DNA from 4 places in the Parafrankia discariae genome. Region 3 is predicted to be linked to each of the others. Evidence: riboswitches for the same ligand, from Rfam matches in the RefSeq annotation. Region 3 holds a riboswitch; each other region holds the start of a gene.
The links. A riboswitch is a leader RNA that binds a small molecule or an ion and turns the genes downstream of it on or off. The one in region 3 is predicted to bind cyclic di-AMP.
Positions count from the first base shown of each region.

Region 1 (4,722 bases), on a different contig from region 3:
GTCGCCCAGGCCTGTGACGACCTGCGGTCCGCCGGCCGGTCGATCGGGGTCTGACCCGCTCCGCCCGGTTCGAGGCCCGGCGGTCACCTGATCGGCTCTTCTCCCTCCCGGGGACATCTGTCCCCGGGAGTACTCCCATGTCGTGACTCCCCCGGCCGCCGCGCGCCCGAATGAGATTCCTCCAGGACAGGACGAGATCGCTCCGGGACAAGCAGTACCCGCCGGGCCACACACCGCCGGTCGGGCGGGCCGGCCGTCCCGGCGGGCCGAACCACCCGGGACGGCCGGCGCCCTTCGGACCTCCGACACCACCAGGAACGCGGAGCGACCAGAGGGACACGAGAAGCTATCTGCGACGCAGAGTGCCCAAACAAGCACCTGACGCCGACATGAGGACGGGGTGTGCTTCCTCCCCTCTTCATCCGAGGCGGAACCGCACCCGTCGAGGTGAGGCGTCGCCCGCCCGGCGAGGCCTCCTGAAGATCGTGCGGGCGGTCGGCGCCGTCTCGGCGGCCATATCCGTCCCGGACACCACGAAGCCCACGGTCCCCCCGAGCCTCTCACCGGTGACGGATCAGGTGGCACCTGCTGAGACCACACGTACGGACCCAGCGGCTCTCACCTCTGACACGGCACCCATGTGGGCTCCGACGTGTCTTAACGCGCCGCTCCGCGCACCGATCCGCCCAGGGGCGCGCGCCGGCCCGGATTCCCACCCGAAGAGGGCTACTTCGGGGCACGCGCAGAGGCACCAGACAGCCCACGCGATCGTCCGATCACGGGTGAGAGACACGCACGGACCCGGCTCAAACAAGATCAACCTCGGGGGCGAACGGGACGTACCGACCCGACCCCGCGGGACACCGCGACCCGACAACCGGTCACAGAAGCATCCCTACAAGTTAACTCATAGTTACGGTTAGGTTTCTCACACATCACGGCATCCGAGTCGGGATCGGCACGAGGATATGAATTTTCTAGCCGCTTGATGGCACCCTGGCCGGACGCGGGTAGCCTTCCCGCATATTCGGCTCGATTGCCGACAGCACACCCAACGGTAACGATCTTTCACCAGTGTGATTTGTCGGCACGAACCACCCTCCGCGACACGGTCACCAAGTTAATGAGCGCGCGTGCGCGCGCGCTACCAGCACCGTGATCAAACCTCAAGCAGCCAACGGACGGTGTGCTCTTTTTCACCTGAGGCATTCAGTGCTTGTCGTTCGGCCCGACGGCGTGGTTATGGTCTTCGCCGTGCCCGGAGACAGGCCGGGCACCCGACGGGTGGCACGCCGAATCCCTGCCCCCATCCGTTGGAAACAGAAACCCGATGGCAGGAGCGGGGGAACCAATACCCGGTCGCCGATTCTGGGGACCTTGGGGTGAAGCCGCTAACGCCGACGACACGAGGAGGAAAATTGTCCTCCGTTGCCGAAGGCACAGGATTTCCGGAGTTCCTGACTTGGCGGCCGGGCTTTTCCCTGCCCGAACCCGACAGCTCACCTCGCAGGCGTGGGGAAGGAAAACTCACGCATGTCCGACGCACGTACCAGTGGCCGACAACGCCGCAGCAGTACCCGCAGCCGGGCCCGCACTCTCGTCTCCGTCCCCGTCATCGCCGCGGCGGTCGGCGGTACACTCGCCCTGAGCCAACCGGCCAACGCCGCCACGACCTGGGAAGGTCTGCGGCAATGCGAGTCCGGCGGGAACTACACGACGAACACCGGTAACGGCTACTATGGCGCTTACCAGTTCTCGTCAGGCACCTGGCGCAGCCTCGGCTACTCGGGGCTGCCACACACGGCTCCGCCCGCCGTGCAGGACGCAGCGGCACTGCAACTCGCACTCCGTTCCGGGTTCGGCCAGTGGCCGGTCTGCGGGAGCGGAATGGGCTCCGACCAGCTCCTACCCGGGGCGTCGTCATCAGGCGCCGGCATCCAGGCGTCCAGGGCGGCCGAGCGCACCTCGCTGGTCGCCCAGCCCGTCGCCGCGGGCATCCCGGGCCTTACCCGGGCGTACACCGCGTCCATGGTCAATCAGGTCAGCGCCGAGGTCCGCGCCTGGCAGACCAAGATGAACTCCCTCGGCTACCCCCTCACGGCCGACGGCAGCTACGGACCACTGTCCGCGGCCGCGGCGCGTGACTTCCAGGCCGCACGCGGCCTCCTGGTGGACGGCGTCCTGGGTCCACAGACCTGGGCAGCCACCTTCGGCTGACCGACGCCGACCGGCGCACTCGGTCACCAGCCGGGCCGGCTGACGGCTACCGCCGCACGCGGCGACCGCTCCCCCCGCTGGCTGAACCGAACCACCGCACCCTCCTGACGGCGCCGCCCCGCGCCGCCGTCCGGTCACGGTGGCCTCCACGCCCCGGTCGAGCCCCCTTCGCAGGGCGTCCTTCCCCCGGATGAGGCATCCCACCCGCGCCCGTCGCGGTGAGCCATCCCCTCCATGGACTCAGGCCCTCGAACCGACGCCCGCGAATCATCCGTTCTCCACCTTCGCCCGGCCGGTGTCCGCGGCGATCCCACTCGCGGCTGACCACGTGCTGTCGCATCCGCGAGACCCCCACCAGCACGAGGTCGACATCCCGCCGCGACGGGTCCCCTCCGCGGAGGTTTCCGTCACCCGGTTCGTCGGCAGCGAAGAGCCGCCGTGCCAGGACCGCAGGACCCGCCCGCCCGGCGCGGACCCCGCCGGGCGGGCGGGGCGGTGCGTGGATCGCCCCAACGATCCGCGCGGCACGCGACCCACCGCCGACCCGGCCACGTCGAGCCCGCCGCACGATCTCCTCCGGCCCCGGCCGGAGGAGGAGCCGTCCACGCCGGTGATCCCGGCGGGCGGGCGTGTCCCCGCACAGAGCGGGACACGCCCGCCACGGACGGCCAGCCCGACCCGTCGCCCGCGCAGGACCTCCCTCCGCCGCGCCCCGTGCCCCCGGGCCACAACCCCTCAGCCGCCACTCGGCCATCAATCTCTAACTGGTTACCTTAAATACACAGAATGTAATTCTCTATAGAAAAACTACAAAAAAACTACTAACGTACTTTTGCGGAGCCGGCGGGACCCGACGGCACGCGGCCCGACCCACCCCGGCGGACGGCCGTCCCCGGCCTGGCGGTAGCGTTGTCCGACTCAGTGCTTCTCGTCACGATCGGCTACGTCACTCGGCAAACAGCCCATTCGGGTAGCTCCGATGTGGTCCTTTCGCATCCCCCACCGGCCGCCCGAATTTGCGCCGTCTAGCTAGATCTCGCTACAGTTCCGCCCACTCGCCTCCCCGGGCGAGGTCATGCGGACGGACGCCGAGTCCTGCCCCCGTCCTCATGGCCGGAACGAGCACGGACAACATCGGGCAGGAGCGGGGGACCCACCATCCGGACGCCCCCGGCGTCCTAGGGGTTAAGCCGGCGAGACATCCGGCCGGGAGCACCGATCCGCGAGGACGGGCTCCGGGCCAGCGGCGCCGGCCGGGCAACTTCCAGCCCGAACCCGACAGCTCACCCCGTAGGCGACGGGAAGGATTCTGATGCGATCGCATGATCGTGTTCCCGCCCGTTCCAATGGCCGTGGCGGAAGGCACCGAGCGACCCAGGGACCGTCCACCGCGACTCGGGTCCTGCGCACCACCGGCGCCGTCACGGCGCTGGTCGGCACCGGGCTCGCGGTGACCGCGGCTCCCGCGGGAGCGGCGACCGCCGACGACTTCGCGAAGCTCCGCAAGTGCGAGTCGGGCGGCAACTACGCCATCAACACCGGCAACGGCTTCTACGGTGCCTACCAGTTCGACCAGCGCACCTGGACGGGCCTGGGCTACCCCGGCCGACCCGACCAGGCTCCGCCCGCGATGCAGGACGAGGCCGCGTACAAGCTGTACGACAGCCGCGGCTGGTCACCCTGGCCCGGCTGCACCGGCAAGCTCGGCCTCACCCGGAACGGCCCCGCGCCGGAGTCGTCCGGTGCCGGCGGCGACGTGATCGCCCAGGCCCTGACACCGGCCGAGCCGCCCATGACCCTCGAGCGCGCCCGTTCGGAGGTCGCCGGCCGGTTCGGCGGCGAGGCACTGAACGTCGGTATGAGCGACGACGTGCGCGCGGACGCCTTCGTCTGGCAGGCGGAGATGCGCGACCGCAGGTTCGTCCTGACCGTCGACGGCAAGTTCGGCCCGGAATCGCAGGGGATCGCCGCGCTCTACTCGTACCTCACCCGGGTGAGCGACGGTCAGCCGGGCGTGGTCGGCCAGAACCTGTGGAGCGCCACGGTCAGTGGCTGACAGCGGCCGCCGACGTCGGCGGCCCCGACGGGCGCTGCGGCAACTGCCAACGCCGGTGACTGACGCCGCCGGCGACTGACAACACCGACAGCTGTCGCGCGCCCTGAGACGGCCGCCAGCGTCCTCGCTCCGTCGACACCGCCCCAGCGCGGCTGACAGCGCCGTCAGCCGGCTGGCGGCACGGCCGACGGCGCCCGCGCCCCCGCATCCGCACCTCGCGCCCAGCGGCTGACAGCGCCGTCAGCGGCTGGCGGCCGGGCCGGGCGCCGGGCACGGCATGGCCATACCCGGCGCAGCCTCCTGACACCGCCGTCGCCACCCGCCGAGACCGCGGATGGCGCCGGGCCAGCGGCGGCCGGGCGTCCCCCGTAGGCCGGGCCCCGGATCCTCATGACCGTCTGGCAGGTCGGGCTATGCCTCGTTGGCACGAGGTTGCCCGAGGGCGCCGT
Region 1 is NZ_KB891285.1:46,862-51,583, reverse strand. Features, by position in the region: gene fbaA (class II fructose-bisphosphate aldolase) at 1-54, shown strand, start outside; cyclic di-AMP (ydaO/yuaA leader) riboswitch at 1,309-1,528, shown strand; gene B056_RS0133415 (transglycosylase family protein) at 1,534-2,217, shown strand; gene B056_RS0133410 (transglycosylase family protein) at 3,530-4,273, shown strand.
Region 1: it holds a riboswitch for cyclic di-AMP, as region 3 does, so the genes downstream of both, B056_RS0133415 (transglycosylase family protein) here and B056_RS0103005 (C40 family peptidase) in region 3, are expected to answer to the same signal.

Region 2 (4,722 bases), on a different contig from region 3:
GGCCACCTTACCCACGGCTGGACGGTGTCGGCGACCGGCCGCTGGTTCCGCGGGGTCCGCTACGGGGTCCGCCAGGACACCGGGCGGGTCGACCTGGACGAGGTCCGCGACCTCGCCCTCGAACACCGACCGAAGGTGATCTTCTGCGGTGGGACGGCGATCCCCCGCACCATCGACTTCCCCGGGTTCGCGGCGATCGCCCGCGAGATCGACGCCGTGCTCGTCGCGGACATCTCCCACATCGCCGGGCTGATCGCCGGTGGCGCCCACCCGTCGCCGGTCGGGCACGCTCCCGTCATCACGACCACCACGCACAAGACGCTGCGCGGCCCGCGCGGCGCCATGATCATGTCGGACGGCACGCACGCCGCGGCGCTGGACAAGGCTGTTTTCCCCGGCCTCCAGGGCGGCCCGCACAACCACACCACCGCCGCCGTCGCGGTCGCTCTTCGGGAGGCCGCGACACCGGATTTCCGGGAGTACGCGCACCGGGTCGTCGCGAATGCGAAGGCGCTCGCCGAGGCGCTTTCCGGGCGCGGCTTCGACCTCATCACCGGCGGCACCGACAACCATCTCATTCTCATTGACCTGACGAGCCGCGGAGTCGCCGGAAAGCCGGCCGCGAAGGCGCTCGACCGGGCCGGTATCGAGCTGAACTACAACACGGTTCCCTTCGACCCGCGCAAGCCGTTCGACCCGTCCGGGGTGCGCCTGGGAACCGCCGCGATCACGACCCGCGGGCTGCGCCCGGAGCAGATGCCCGCCCTCGCCGCCTGGATCGACGAGGCCGTCAAGGCCGCCGGTGACGCGGACGAGGCGACCATCGAGCGGATCTCGGGCGAGGTCAGGGACCTCATGTCGGCCTACCCGATGCCCGGCTGGGTCTGACCGACCGGCCGGTGGCACCGGTCGGCGGCACCGCCCACCGGCCCGCACCAGCACAGCAGACACACAGGCACATCCTCGGCCCGGGCGCCCACGCAGACGCCCGGGCCGAGGCGTGCCCGGACCCGCTCCTCCCACTCCCCCACCGCCCCCACCGCGCCACTCCCCGCCGTGCCACTCCCCGCCGTGCCGGTCGCCGTCCGCGCCGGGTGCGACGACGTCCGGACGGAGACCCGCTCCGCAGCGTCGCCGGTTACTGAACGGAGTGTCTCAATCTCGAATCTGTGTGCGCATCGTGACAAGGGTGCGCCGTCAGAACAGGAAAATTAGTACTTGCGACTACCCTTAGTAGTTCGTTACGGTGTCCTGGCTCGCAGCAAGCGACGGGCCGTACGCCGAGTTCTGCCCTAGGCCCGTCGTCCCCTCCTAGCGATCAACAGGGCAGAAGCGGGGGAACCACGTTCCTCCGGACGGCCACCCACGCACCGGCGGCCGTCCTCGGGGTGAAGTCGAACGCGCCGTGAACACGCTGGCGCGCCCGACCGGGCTTCCCGGCCCGAACCCGACAGCTAACCTCGCAGGCGTACGGGAAGGATCACCGTCGTGTACGCACGCATGTCTGGATCATCCAGGCGGGCCTTTCACCCGTCCCTCGGGCAGCCGCCGTGGCCGCACAGTGCCCGCATCCCGGGGTTGACGCAGGAAATCTAGACCCACCCAGGTCCGGAATACTTTTACGCCGACAGAACGCCGGCGCACTGAACCATGCTTCCCTCGCCGGGCGAATCGTTGCCGTAACTTTTTGATCCGTATACGGATCAATTCCCCATCCGGACATTCAGAAGCTCTGTTCTTCAAAGCAGAAACGAGATTCTTAGATGTCGCATGGAAAGCACCGCCTGTCCAGCCGTCCGAACACCTCCGCACGGCGGCGCGGGCGTGGGCGCGCCGCCGTGGTCACCGCGGCGAGCGTCATCGGCGCGTCAGCGGGCCTGATGTTCACCGCGGGACCGGCGAGCGCGGCCACCGTCTCCGACGTCACCATCGCGCAGGCGGCGCAGAACGCGGGCCTGCCCTCCTGCCGCGGGATTCCGCTGAGCACCTGGGTCGCGGTCGCGCTGGCCGAGTCGGGCGGCAACACGACGGCCCACGCGACGGTGGGTGAGGACTCCCGCGGCCTCTGGCAGATCAACATGCGCGCGCACGCGAGCTGGGTCGGCAGCCGCGACCTCTACGACCCGAACGTGAACGCCTGGGCCGCGCGGCAGGTGTGCGCCAGCCAGGGCATCGGCGCCTGGAGCGCCTACAAGAACGGCATGCACGTGAAGTACCTGTCCCGTGGCGCCGCGGCGGCCGCCGCGGTGAGCGGCGGCGCCGCCCGGACGATCTCGACCGTCGCGCCGGCCGCGGCGAGCGCGCCGGCACCGGCGACCGCCAGCTCGGGCTACATGCGGCTCGGGGTCGCCGGCGTCCGCTGGGACGTGGCGCTGGTGCAGAAGCGGCTCGCCGACATCGGCTACCCGATCACCATCGACGGCCGGTTCGGTCCGCAGACCAACCACATGGTCGTCGACTTCCAGAAGAAGAACGGTCTCGTCCCGGACGGCGTCGTGGGCCCGCTGACCCACGACAAGCTGTTCGGCTGATCCGCGCCGGGCGTGGCCGACACGCCCGACCGGACCGGCCCGGCGCTTCGGTGGACCGCCGGGCCGGTTCCGGGCAGGCTCGGAGGTTGGCCCACCAGGCAGGACGCGACCAGGGCCGACCGTCCACGACGCAGGAGCGATTTTTGTGCTGACCAGGATCGACCATGTCGGAATCGCCGTCGCCTCGCTGGAGGAGGCCATCCCCCGGTATGAGGCGGCGTTCGGCCTGAAGGTCGCGCATCAGGAGACGAACGAGGCGCAGGGCGTGCGCGAGGCGATGCTGCTGGTGCACGACGGCGACACGGGCGGTTCCTACGTCCAGCTACTGGAACCGGTGCGCCCGGACAGCCCGGTCGGCAAGTTCCTGACGAAGAAGGGCCCCGGCATCCACCACATCGCCTACGGGGTGGCGGACATCGACGCGGCGCTGGCGGCGCTCACCGTCACCGGGTTCGACCTGGTCAACAAGACCCCGGTGCACGGGACGTCCGGCAGCCGGATCGCGTTCATGCACCCGAAGGGCCTCGGCGGGGTGCTCACCGAGCTGGTCGAGGCGGCCGAGGGCCACTGATCCGCGGATCGGTGGCTCCGCCGGATCGGCGGGTGCGCCGATCCGGCGGGCGTGTGAACCCGCCGGATCGGCGGTGTGACCACCGCGGCCGGGTCCCGGGTTCAGCCCCGGGACCCGGCGTCGGTGGTCAGCGGCGGCTCTCGGCGGCGGACCACTGGCTGGTCGGGATCGGGTCGAGCGGCACGACCGCCGAGCCGTTCCACCGGAACCGTACGGTCGCCGCGCCCGCGCTCGGGCAGCACATCGGGTCCGCCGGACGGTACAGGTCGTACTGCAGCGCCACCACCTCGCTGGTCGACCACACCCACCGCACGCCCGCGCCGGCGACGGCGTCCGTCCCGACGAACCGGCCGCGGTGGAAGAGGAACGCCTGCTGCGGATGGCCGTCCACCGAGGTGGCGAGCCGGCCGACGATCACGCTGAGATTGTGGGTGGGCTCGTAACCGTCGGTGGTGATCGGTATGTAGCCACGGCCGCGGACCAGGCTCGCGGCCTCCGCCAGGCTCAGCGAACCGGCCGCGCCGGCCGAGCCCCCCGAACCGGCCGAGCCCCCCGAACCGGCCGAGCTCACCGCGGCCCCCGATGTGGCGGGTGGGGACGATGGCACCGTGGTCGGCGCGGCGGACGCGGACAGCGACGACGCCACCCCGCCCAACATGACCGCGGCGGCAAGCACGGAGATGAACACGACTCGACGCATGGCGACCGCCCCCTCTTTGGGCCTCGTGTCTGCCGGCCGGATATCTGCCGACCGGCCGACCGTAGGCGCACTTCGGGCCCGCCGCCTGCTCCGTGAGCGGAATGCGCGGTTTCGGAGCAGGTCACCCCGGGGGGTACGGGAGCGGGAGATCAGGTACGGGCGAGGAGCATCAGGATCATTCCCCCCGACATGACGAGTCGGGAGCCACGCGGGACGACCGGCTCCGGGAAGATCCCGATCAGTCGGGCCGCCAGCTCACGCACGGGCGGGCGGGCCGGCGGCGCGGCGAACCGGCGCGCCGGCAGGCCGGCCAGCGCCACCAGGGCCGCCCCGCCGAAGACGACGACGCACCAGACGCCGATCGCCCCGTCGGTGCGCAGCGGCCACCCGGCGACACTGGCCGCCCCGGACATGCACGCCATCGCGGCCGCCTCGACGACGAGAAGCGCACAGCAGGACCACATGCCCGGCGCGCTGCACCGGGGGTGGGCGACGAGCCCGACCAGCAGGGCCACCGTCAGCGCCAGGTACAGGGCGAGGAACGGCCAGGAGCCGACGAGCCGGCCGGGGCCGGTGAACATGACCGCCATCCCCGCCGCGACCAGCACGTGCCCGCCCTCGATCCAGCCGTCCACTGCGGACGCGTGCGTATGCGGCCCGCCCGCCGCCACCGGGCGACGGAACAGGGCCCGCATCCGCCACAGGTGGATCACCGCGACGAGGATGGAGGCCACGCCGGCGGCGAGGGCCAGCGGACCGGCCAGCGGAACCAGGCCCGCGGCCACCGGGTGGCGGTGGGTCACCCCCCAGCGGCGAGCTCGGCGGCCACCAGGGAGCTGATGCGGCCCGCCCGGGCCTCGTCGACGATGACTTCCAGCTGTTCGATGCTCATCTGGATCCGCTGGCCGAAGTCGTCGGTG
Region 2 is NZ_KB891216.1:20,942-25,663, forward strand. Features, by position in the region: gene B056_RS0115980 (serine hydroxymethyltransferase) at 1-888, shown strand, start outside; cyclic di-AMP (ydaO/yuaA leader) riboswitch at 1,316-1,483, shown strand; gene B056_RS0115985 (peptidoglycan-binding protein) at 1,764-2,531, shown strand; gene mce (methylmalonyl-CoA epimerase) at 2,677-3,102, shown strand; gene B056_RS0115995 (LppP/LprE family lipoprotein) at 3,230-3,802, opposite strand; gene B056_RS0116000 (DUF5134 domain-containing protein) at 3,952-4,587, opposite strand; gene B056_RS0116005 (hypothetical protein) at 4,602-4,722, opposite strand, start outside.
Region 2: it holds a riboswitch for cyclic di-AMP, as region 3 does, so the genes downstream of both, B056_RS0115985 (peptidoglycan-binding protein) here and B056_RS0103005 (C40 family peptidase) in region 3, are expected to answer to the same signal.

Region 3 (4,722 bases):
GCCGAGGTACCCAACAGGCCCGTTCCAGCAGACCAACGGAATCGCGCTCCGTACACCGCGCATGCCGCGTCTCCCGGGTGCCGCAGAGCACGGCACGCCGGACACCGGAACCAGAGATACTACTCACAGTAATCATCATCGTCGGTGCGACCCATGGCCGAGACCGACCGGATCCACCTCCGACGCCCCTCGACCGCATCCCGTGGCGATACGGCATGTTGTTGGTATCGAGTCCGAACGTCGTCCGCCCGCTCGGCAAGTCGGGTTGATCCCGGGCGGACGGGGGTATCCGTTGGTCGACACCCGTTACGTGACACCTGTCTCCGTCGCCTTCTGTTGGCCACCGGCCGGATCCGGCGGACCGCATGCCGGAAACCCGATGCGTCGACTAACGTAACCAACCGTGTCGGAACTTCGGCGACGGTCGCGAGCGGCGCGGTGGCGCACATCCCACGCCTTGCCGGACCGCGCCACGACGCCCCCGGGCCGGCCCGGCGCCACTGCCAGCCGTCGGAGCCGGGCATGACACACCCACGCCCGCGGCACCACGAGATCTCCGTCCTGCCCGACCGCGAGGACCTGATGGCCGAGCTGGCGAGCCGGCTCGAGGCCCTGGACGCCCTGCTGAGCCGGCTCGAGGACGCCGAGCGCCAGGCCGCGGACGCCGGTGAGCACCTCATCCGGACCCGGCAGTGGCAGGAGGACACGGTCCGGACCATCCAGGAGGAGCGGGCCCGGATGCGCCAGCGCCAGCAGGCCCTGGACGACCTGGCCGAACATGCCCGCGCGGCCGTCGAGGCCCTGCAGGGCAGCTACCGCTCGCTGCCGCCCGAGGTGAAGCAGCTCGAGATCGAGCTCCAGGTCCTCAACAGCTCCGGCTTCCTGAGCCGCCGCAACGGCCGGACCCGCTGAACCGAGCCCGCTGAACCCGGCCCGGTGAGCGGCTGGCCCGGTGAGCGGCTGGCCCGGTGAGCGGCTGGCCTGGTGAGCGGCTGGCCTGGTGAGCGGCTGGCCTGGTGAGCGGCTGGCCTGGTGAGCCCGGCCCGCGGAGCGGCCGGCTCGATGGAACCCGATCCGTGAAGCCCGGCCCGTGAGCGGCCGGCCGCCGTTCGTGGCGGGCCGCGGCGCGCTCGCCACCGGCGTCCAGCTCGCCGTTTGGTGGCGGCCTCGCCCTTCGGGGCGGAATCAGGCCGGATTGGCCTCTGAAAGGGCGAGCCCGGCGACAAAGGGCGAGGGCGGCTGGGCCCGTCCCACGCGAGGGCCCGCTGCGCGTCAAGGCCAGCCCACGCCAGCCCACGGCGGTCCACGCCAGCCCACGCCAGCCCGCGGCGGCCCGCGGCGGCGGCGCCTGCGGGCTGGCGCCCGACGCGGCTCCCGGGAGGCTCTCCCGGCCGGCGGCACCGCGCCGGTCCGTTTCAACGGTCCCAGGAGCTCCGTTCACGTCCCACGTGCGCGGTGACACGTGCACGGTGAAGGTGGCCGGGGGTCGGGCCTCCCGGTAGTCCGCGGCCGCCGGATCCCGCCGGGAAGAGACGGGCCGGGGACGGAGTGAACCGGGCGCGCGAGCGGCCCGGCGGGTGGTACCGGCTCGGTCCGCCGAGGCTGGGAACCCCCGCACAAGCCAGGAAGTTCTGGTCACCTAACGTGTTGGGACGTGATCCTCGTGTGGCCGCACAAAAACGTGACCGGAAGCTCAGCACCCCTCCTGACCTGGGCAGATGCGGCGCCGCAAGGGGCCCTTCTTTGCACACTCGACGTAGTTGAGGAGGACTAGTGTTTACCCGCACCATCCGTGTGGACTAGTCTCGCTTCCGACGTCACGACAACACCGGACCGAACGCCGAATCCTGCCCGCGGTCCTGGTGTCCCCTCCGAGTCGTCACCACGGGCAGGAGCGGGGGACCCACCTCCACCGGCTGGCGCCACGACACGGCGCTGGCCTAGGGGTGAAGTCCATCGCGTGAAGGTCGCGCTATGGACCGGGCAGCCCAGCCCGAACCCGACAGCTCACCTCGCAGGCGTACGGGAAGGAACGCAACGTTGTCTGCGCAAAGTGTGCAGCTTGATGCTGAGAGACGCCGGCAGGAAGGGCGCGGTCGCCACCGTGCGCCGTCCGCCCCCACGGCGTCCAGCCGAGCCAGAGCCAGGGCCCGCACCGTCGCGGCCATCACCACCGGAACCGTCGCGGTCTCCGGGGTGGCACTCGCCGGGTGCGCCCAGGATGTGAACTCGGACGTCGCGCTGGACGACGGCACGAACACCGCTCCGATGACGCTCGCGACCCAGATCGGGTCCCGGCTGGCGGTCGACGGAGCCATCCAGGCCGCCACCGCGACCGGCGGCGGGTCCGGAACCGTTCTCGACGCCACCACGGACATCTCCGCGCCGACTCTCTCGTCGAAGATCGACGTCGGCCTGCGCGTGACGAACCCCGAGGTCACGGTCAACGCGGACGAGCCCGTCAACATCGGCTTCTCGCTCTACAACGAGGAGACGCAGGCCCCGCTCGCGGACCAGCTCATCAAGGTCCAGGTCAAGCTGCCGACCGGGTGGGCCACCTTCCTGCACCTGACCACGGACGACCGCGGCTTCGCGTCGTACACCGCCAAGGTGCTGACCACCACGAACGTCACGGCGATCTTCGACGGGACTGACGCCCTCCAGTCGGCGCACTCGGAGAACGACGCCACGCTGCACGTCCGCCCGGCTCCGCCGCCGGTGCCCGCGCAGGCCTCACGCAGCGCGGACCGCACGGGCGTGAACGTCAGCACCCCGGTGGTCAGCGTCAACCTGCCGGCCAGCACCATCGGCGAGAAGGCCGTCTACCTGGCCTCGCTACAGGCCGGCAAGCCGTACGTCTACGGCGCCGAGGGCCCCAGCTCCTTCGACTGCTCCGGTCTGGTGCAGTACGTGTACCGGCAGCTCGGCAAGAGCGTGCCGCGCACCACCGACGCGCAGTACGCCGCCACCACGCGGATCTCCCAGTACAACAAGGCGCCCGGCGACCTGATCTTCTTCGGGGCTCCCGGCAACATCTACCACGTCGGCATCTACGCCGGCGACGGCAAGATGTGGGTCGCGCCGCACAGTGGTGACGTCGTCAAGCTTCAGACGATCTACACGACCTCGTACTCGGTCGGCCGCATCCCCTAAGCAGGGCGGCCCGGCAAGAAGACTGGCTGTTCTCGACGTCGGTCGTTCCACAAGCCCACGCACCGCTCGGACGGGGCTGCCAGGATACGGACGCCCCGTCCCCCGGAACGAGCCGCAGCGCGATCTCCCCCTCCGATCGCGCCCGGCTCCGCCGCCGGGTCGGGGTTGTCGGGATCAACCCCGACCCGGCGGGTCTTCCGGAGCTGACCAGGTCCCCTGTGCCGGACCATCGTCGTCGCGTCCACTCGGAACGAGCTGTCTCACGGAACGTCCGTGCCCCGCAACGACCGGGGTAGTACTTCCGTGGACAGACTCCAGCACCTTTCGTGACGGTTTCACTACGTGACGCCTTCATCGGGCCGGTTGACGGCCATGAGCAGTAGGCCGTTGCGGCATCATTCTACTTCGGCATAAGTAGCGTAGATGTAGCTTTAGCCGGTCAGACTGCCACTACCGGGCAGCAAAACCCCATTCAGACCAACCCGTCACCCAACGCAAACCCACACAAAAGTCAACCACACCCCACCGCTCCGCGATCCTTCCGGTGGGACGGACGTCAGATCCCCCCCCATCTGACGTCCGTCCGGCCGGAAGGCCCCGGACTCCGCTGGCCGTCTGTCCGATCCCCCCCCCCATCGGGCCGGCGGCCAGCGGACCCCCGTAAACCTTCCGGCCGCCCGCTGGTCCGTCGGGGCCGTTACCCCCCCTCCCGGCGACGTCGACGGACCGCTCGGGCCCCGGCCGCTCCACCCTCGCGGGTGCGGCGGCCGGGGCTCCGGGAAGACTCCAAGGGCGGCCCCTCGCCGCGGCGAACACACAGCACCGCGGCAGGCACAAGCCCCGAAATGGCCAGCGAGCCGTCCCCGACAGGACCAACGGCCGCCCGATCCATTAAATGACTAGTTCTTTGCTACTAGCGCGAACTGTCTAGTCAGTGCACCGAACCGAGCCGGTCAGACCTTCCGGCGAAGGTCGCGGGAGAAGTCCCACAGCGTGCTGGAGACCTTTTTGTTCCAGTTCGTCTCGGCGACCCGCCCGTGCGGGGCGACGGTGTCGCAGGTGGGGCCAGGCTCTGCTTCGAACTGTCCCACGACGCCCACCGCCGCGTAGACGGGGGGGCCGGGCGAGCAGGCCGCGAGCAGGGCGAGCCGGGCGCCCTCCCCGATACCCCAGACGTAAACCCGATTCAGGTCGATGTCGGTGCGCTCCTCGTCCATGTAACGGACGACGTCGCGCAGGTACTGCTGGTCCGCTCCGTTAGGGTCGTCGAGCCGCCAGGTACCGGCGACCGCCTCCGGGAAGGCGAGCGCGAAGTGACGGCGGTTCGCCAGCGACGACGCGCCACTGTCGTGTTCCAGTGAACTCGCATCCGTATTGTCATCGTGCAGGATGATTACCAGGGGCAACGGGTCGTTCGGTTTGGAGTCCGCCTGAACGAGCAGCTCCCGGTCGGCCGACGGATAGCCATCCGGGATTGTGACCCGTTCGACCTTGGGACGGCCATTGGCCGCGACGAGCCACCAGATGGCCACAAGTGCCACCCCGGCGATGATCACGTTTCTCTTGTTC
Region 3 is NZ_KB891103.1:217,860-222,581, forward strand. Features, by position in the region: gene B056_RS0103000 (hypothetical protein) at 523-912, shown strand; cyclic di-AMP (ydaO/yuaA leader) riboswitch at 1,860-2,036, shown strand; gene B056_RS0103005 (C40 family peptidase) at 2,197-3,153, shown strand; gene B056_RS0103010 (PHB depolymerase family esterase) at 4,107-4,722, opposite strand, start outside.

Region 4 (4,722 bases), on a different contig from region 3:
CGGATAGCCGGCCTCGTCGGTCTCGCCGACACGCCGCGGCCGACCGCCGCGGCGGCGGTCGCCGCCCTGCACGATGCGGGCGTCGAGGTCGTGATGCTCACGGGCGACAACACGGTTACGGCGCAGCGGATCGCGAAGGAACTCGGCATCGACACGGTGATCGCCGAGGTCCTGCCCGGCGACAAGGCCACCGAGGTCGCCCGGTTGCAGGCGGGCGGCCGGCGGGTGGCGATGGTCGGCGACGGCGTCAACGACGCCCCAGCACTGGCCCAGGCCGACCTCGGCATCGCGATCGGCGCCGGCACCGACGTCGCCATCGAGACCGCGGACGTCGTGCTCATGCGCTCCGACCCGCTCGACGTGCCCGCCGCGCTGCTCATCGGCCGGGCCACCGTCCGCAAGATGCGCCAGAACCTGGCCTGGGCCGTCGGCTACAACACGGTCGCGTTGCCGATCGCCGCCGGCGTCTTCGAGCCCCTCGTCGGGCTCACGCTACGACCCGAGATCGCCGCGCTGACCATGTCCGGGTCCAGCTTCCTGGTCGCAGTGAACGCCCTGCTACTCAAACGGCAGAAGCTGCCGCACACGTTGACAGAGCCGGCCTCGGTTTAGCGCCGCGGCGACGTGACCGCCGACGTCGACACCGCACACCAGGATGTCGACCTGCTCGAACCGGTTCACGAACTCATGGTCCGGCCCGGCACAGGCGGCGACGTTGCCCGGGGTAGGCGAACCGCTTCGGGTGATCGGGGTCGGCGCGGGACGGACTCCGCTCCCCGGTACTGGCTCGGCCGTCGAACTCCGAGTCGAACCAACACTACGGTGCATAGTAGTTGTCTATCGGAGTACCGCCGCACACACGGCCTGTCGTGGCCCTCAGTCGGAACGCCTTCGATACTTACGAGCGGGAAAAGGGGCTGCTGTCCACTCCCCGGGCGGCGCCTCGCATGCCCTCGCGGAGGAACTGCCACGGCGGAAGAAACTAGCTTGCGTAGTAGGATCCGGGCGAGGAAGCGGGAGAGGGTGACGTGACGCGCTGCGAGGCACCGGCACGACACGGGGCGCTCTGGGCCCGGCTCACGCTCGTGTCGGCCGTCTTGCTCGGACTGCTGGTGATGCACGCCGGCCTGGCCGCGCAGGTGCATGCGTCCACCTCGCCACTCTGCGTCGAGGACTCCAGTCATGATGTTCACCAGGGCTGGTCCCACCCGCACCAGCCCGCGGGTGAGGACCACGGCCACCAGGGCATGCTCTGTTCGGCGGTGTTCCGTGACGACCCCGAACCGGTTCCTCACAGCGGCGAACAGTACGACCTGGCAGCCTTACCCACCTCCTCTCATGTTTCCTCCCTCGCCGGGACGTGTGGTGACCCACCGCGGACGCCGCCGCCTCGGCCCGTGACCGATTTGTCTGTCTACTGTGTGTGGCGGCTGTGAGCGGAACGGCGTCGGACCTCAAGCACACCTGTCGGCGTGCTTGACGGCTCCGGTCTCAGTTCCGTTGGCAATCCGACATCGAGGACGACTCGTGCGAAGAAGACACCATTTTGGGCTCGCGGCCGTAGCGCTGGCCCTGACAGCCACGCTTGCGGCGTGCGGGGGCGACGGCACCCCGACAACACCTTCGTCCACGCCCACAGGAAGCGGCAGCGCTGCCAGTGCCAGCGACCACAACGCCGCGGACGTGATGTTCGCCCAGATGATGATCCCGCACCACCAGCAGGCCGTGGAGATGGCGGAGCTGGCACCCGGGCGAGCCGCCAACCCGGCGGTGCTCACGCTAGCCCAGCAGATCGGGGCCGCGCAGGCACCGGAGATCGAGACGATGACCGGCTGGCTTGAGGCCTGGGGCGAACCCACCGCCATGCCCGGCACCGGCGGCCACGGCGGCGGCCACGGCACCGGCGACATGGGAATGATGTCGGCGGACGACATGGCCGCCCTCCAGGGGGCGTCCGGGCCGGACTTCGACCGCAAATTCCTGGAGATGATGATCCAGCATCACGGGGGCGCGATCGAGATGGCGCGCACCGAACAGCGAGACGGGCAGTTCCCCGACGCCGTGGCCCTGGCCGGGACGATCGAGTCCACGCAGACCACAGAGATCGAGACCATGAAGGGCCTGCTCGGTACCGGATAGCCGAACAGGGCCCTGGGGTGCCGGCACGTCGCCGGCACCCCAGGGCAACGTGGATCCCAGATACGGCACTCGGCACGACAAGGGCGAACATCGGGCCACAGCGAAGGACCTGCCGACGAGACAGCCGATCCGGTGCGTGGCATGGGGCCGACGGCCACCAGCTTCGACGATCAGTGTCTCTCGGTGATGGAGAAGTCGGTATCGAGACGCTCCCTCATCCCGAAAACTATGTCTCGTAGTAGAAGGCGAGCTTCGGGAAGGGTCGGCGATGTCCGAATGCAGTGCACTGAGCCGCTGCCGCGCGCCCGCACCGTGCGGGCCGGGGAAGGCTCTTGGTCGTTATCGGAGGTGGTCCGGGTGATCGGTGGCGCCTCAAGAGGGCGCACTTCGCCGTCGGCCAATAGGGATCTTGCTGGAGTGATGGGGGCGTCCCTCGAAGATCTTCCGAGATCATCCGATGGCTAGCTACTATGTCACGTAGTAGGTAGTGTGTGTATCTGTCACAGCATCGGACCGTACGCCGAATCCTGCCCCCGGTCCGGTGACCCCCTCCGACGAGCATCTGGGGCAGGAGCGGGGGAACCACGTTCCTCCGGGCGTCGCCTCCTTCGACGCCCTTGGGGTGAAGCCGAACGCGTACAGGGCGTTCGGCCGGGCTCCCAGCCCGAACCCGACAGCTCACCTCGCAGGCGTAGGGGAAGGATCACCATGGTGCCTGCGCGGAGTGCGCAGCTTGATGGAGAAAGACGTCACCCGGAAGGACGTGGCCGCCATCGGGCGCCGTCCGTCCCCACAGCGCCGAGCCGGGCCAGAGCCCGAGCTCGCGCCGTCGCAGCGGTGACCACCGGCACTGTCGTGGTCTCCGGCATGGCTCTCGCCGGATGTGCCCCGGAGCCCAGTCCGGACAGGGCGTTGGACGACGGCACGAACACCACGTCACTGACACTCGCGACCCAGATCGGGTCCCGGACGGCAGTCGACGGCGCCATCCAGGGCACAGCGGGAGAGGGCGCGTCGGGCACCGTCATCGATGCCACGACGGACATCTCCGCACCGACTCTGTCGCCCAAGATCGACGTGGGCCTGCGTGTGACGAACCCCGACGTGACCGTCAACGCGGACGAACCTGTCAACATCGGCTTCTCGCTGTTCAACGAGGAGACCCGTGCCCCGCTGGCCGACCAGCTCATCAAGGTGCAGGTCAAGCTCCCCACCGGCTGGGCGACCTTTCTGCACCTGACCACCGACGAACGTGGCTTCGCTTCCTACACGGCGCGTGTCCTCACCACCACGAACGTCACGGTGATCTTCGATGGTACGGATGCCCTCCAGTCCGCCCGCTCCGAGAACGAGGCGACCCTGCACGTACGCCCGTCCCCGCCGCCGGTACCTGCGCAGGCCTCCCGCAGCGCTGTGAACGTCGAGACCCCGGCGGTCAACGTCAACATCCCGGCCAACACGCTGGGGGAGAAGGCTGTCTACCTGGCGTCGCTGCAGGCTGGCAAGCCCTACGTCTACGGTGATGAAGGGCCATACAGCTTCGACTGCTCCGGCCTGGTGCAGTACATCTACAAGCAGCTCGGCAAGACCCTTCCCCGGACCACCGACCAGCAGTACGCGGCGACAGCCAGGGTCGCGCAGGGCTCCGAACAGCCAGGCGATCTTATCTTCTTCGGCCAGCCCGGCGCGATCTACCACATGGGGATCTACGCCGACGGTGGGAAGATGTGGGTCGCGCCGAGGACCGGTGACGTGGTGAAGCTCCAGACCATCTGGGCGGACTCCTACCTGGTCGGTCGGGTGACCTGAGCCGGATCCACCGGCCAGTGAGGCCCCGGGCGGTGCTCGTGGCCGCCCGTGCCATGGTTGCCCGTGTCACGGGTCGCAGGTGACCGGGGCGGTGGCTTCGGCGTCGAGGTGTCGGTGGTCGTTGTAGCGGGGGTCGGTGACCGGCGGGCGCAGCGAGACGATCAGACGCAGTGATATCCCAGATCGCTGAGAGCGGGAACTGTCGTCACAACGAGTGGCAGGAGTAGCAGCACGGCGACGATGAGACCCCGGCCGACGACAGCGGGGCGGGACAGGGGCGGATCCGCGGTCAGCAGGCGCAGGACCCGTTGCCGTACGGCGGTGTTCGCCATGCCCAGCACGGGAGCCGGGGGGGCGGCTAGCCTCAGCACGGCTTCGGCGACGACTTGGGGCGCACTGCGCCGGGCCGCGCTGTCGTCCGCGGTGAGTTCGACGAGTCGGCGTAGCTCCTCGTGTCCTGTCCCGAAGAGCGGCACGAGCGGGAACGCCCTGGCCAGGACCGCTGTCGCGGTGAGGATGAGGTGGTGCCTGCCGGCGAGATGGGCGCGCTCGTGGGCGATGACGGCGTCAAGTTCGCTGGGCCGCAGGGCCCGCAACGCCCCTTCGGTGATGACGACGCCGCCGCTGCGGCCCGGCAGGCAGAACGCACTGCGATCAGCATGATCCAGGATGTAGATCGATAGCGCGGGATGGAAACGCCCGAGCAGACGGACGTCGTGCCGGTGACGGACACGCGACCGCCGGCCGGCGACGGCGACGGCGGCGGCGACATGA
Region 4 is NZ_KB891248.1:22,316-27,037, forward strand. Features, by position in the region: gene B056_RS0126845 (heavy metal translocating P-type ATPase) at 1-612, shown strand, start outside; gene B056_RS0126850 (DUF305 domain-containing protein) at 1,528-2,139, shown strand; cyclic di-AMP (ydaO/yuaA leader) riboswitch at 2,648-2,845, shown strand; gene B056_RS0126855 (C40 family peptidase) at 2,977-3,948, shown strand; gene B056_RS0126860 (M56 family metallopeptidase) at 4,110-4,722, opposite strand, start outside.
Region 4: it holds a riboswitch for cyclic di-AMP, as region 3 does, so the genes downstream of both, B056_RS0126855 (C40 family peptidase) here and B056_RS0103005 (C40 family peptidase) in region 3, are expected to answer to the same signal.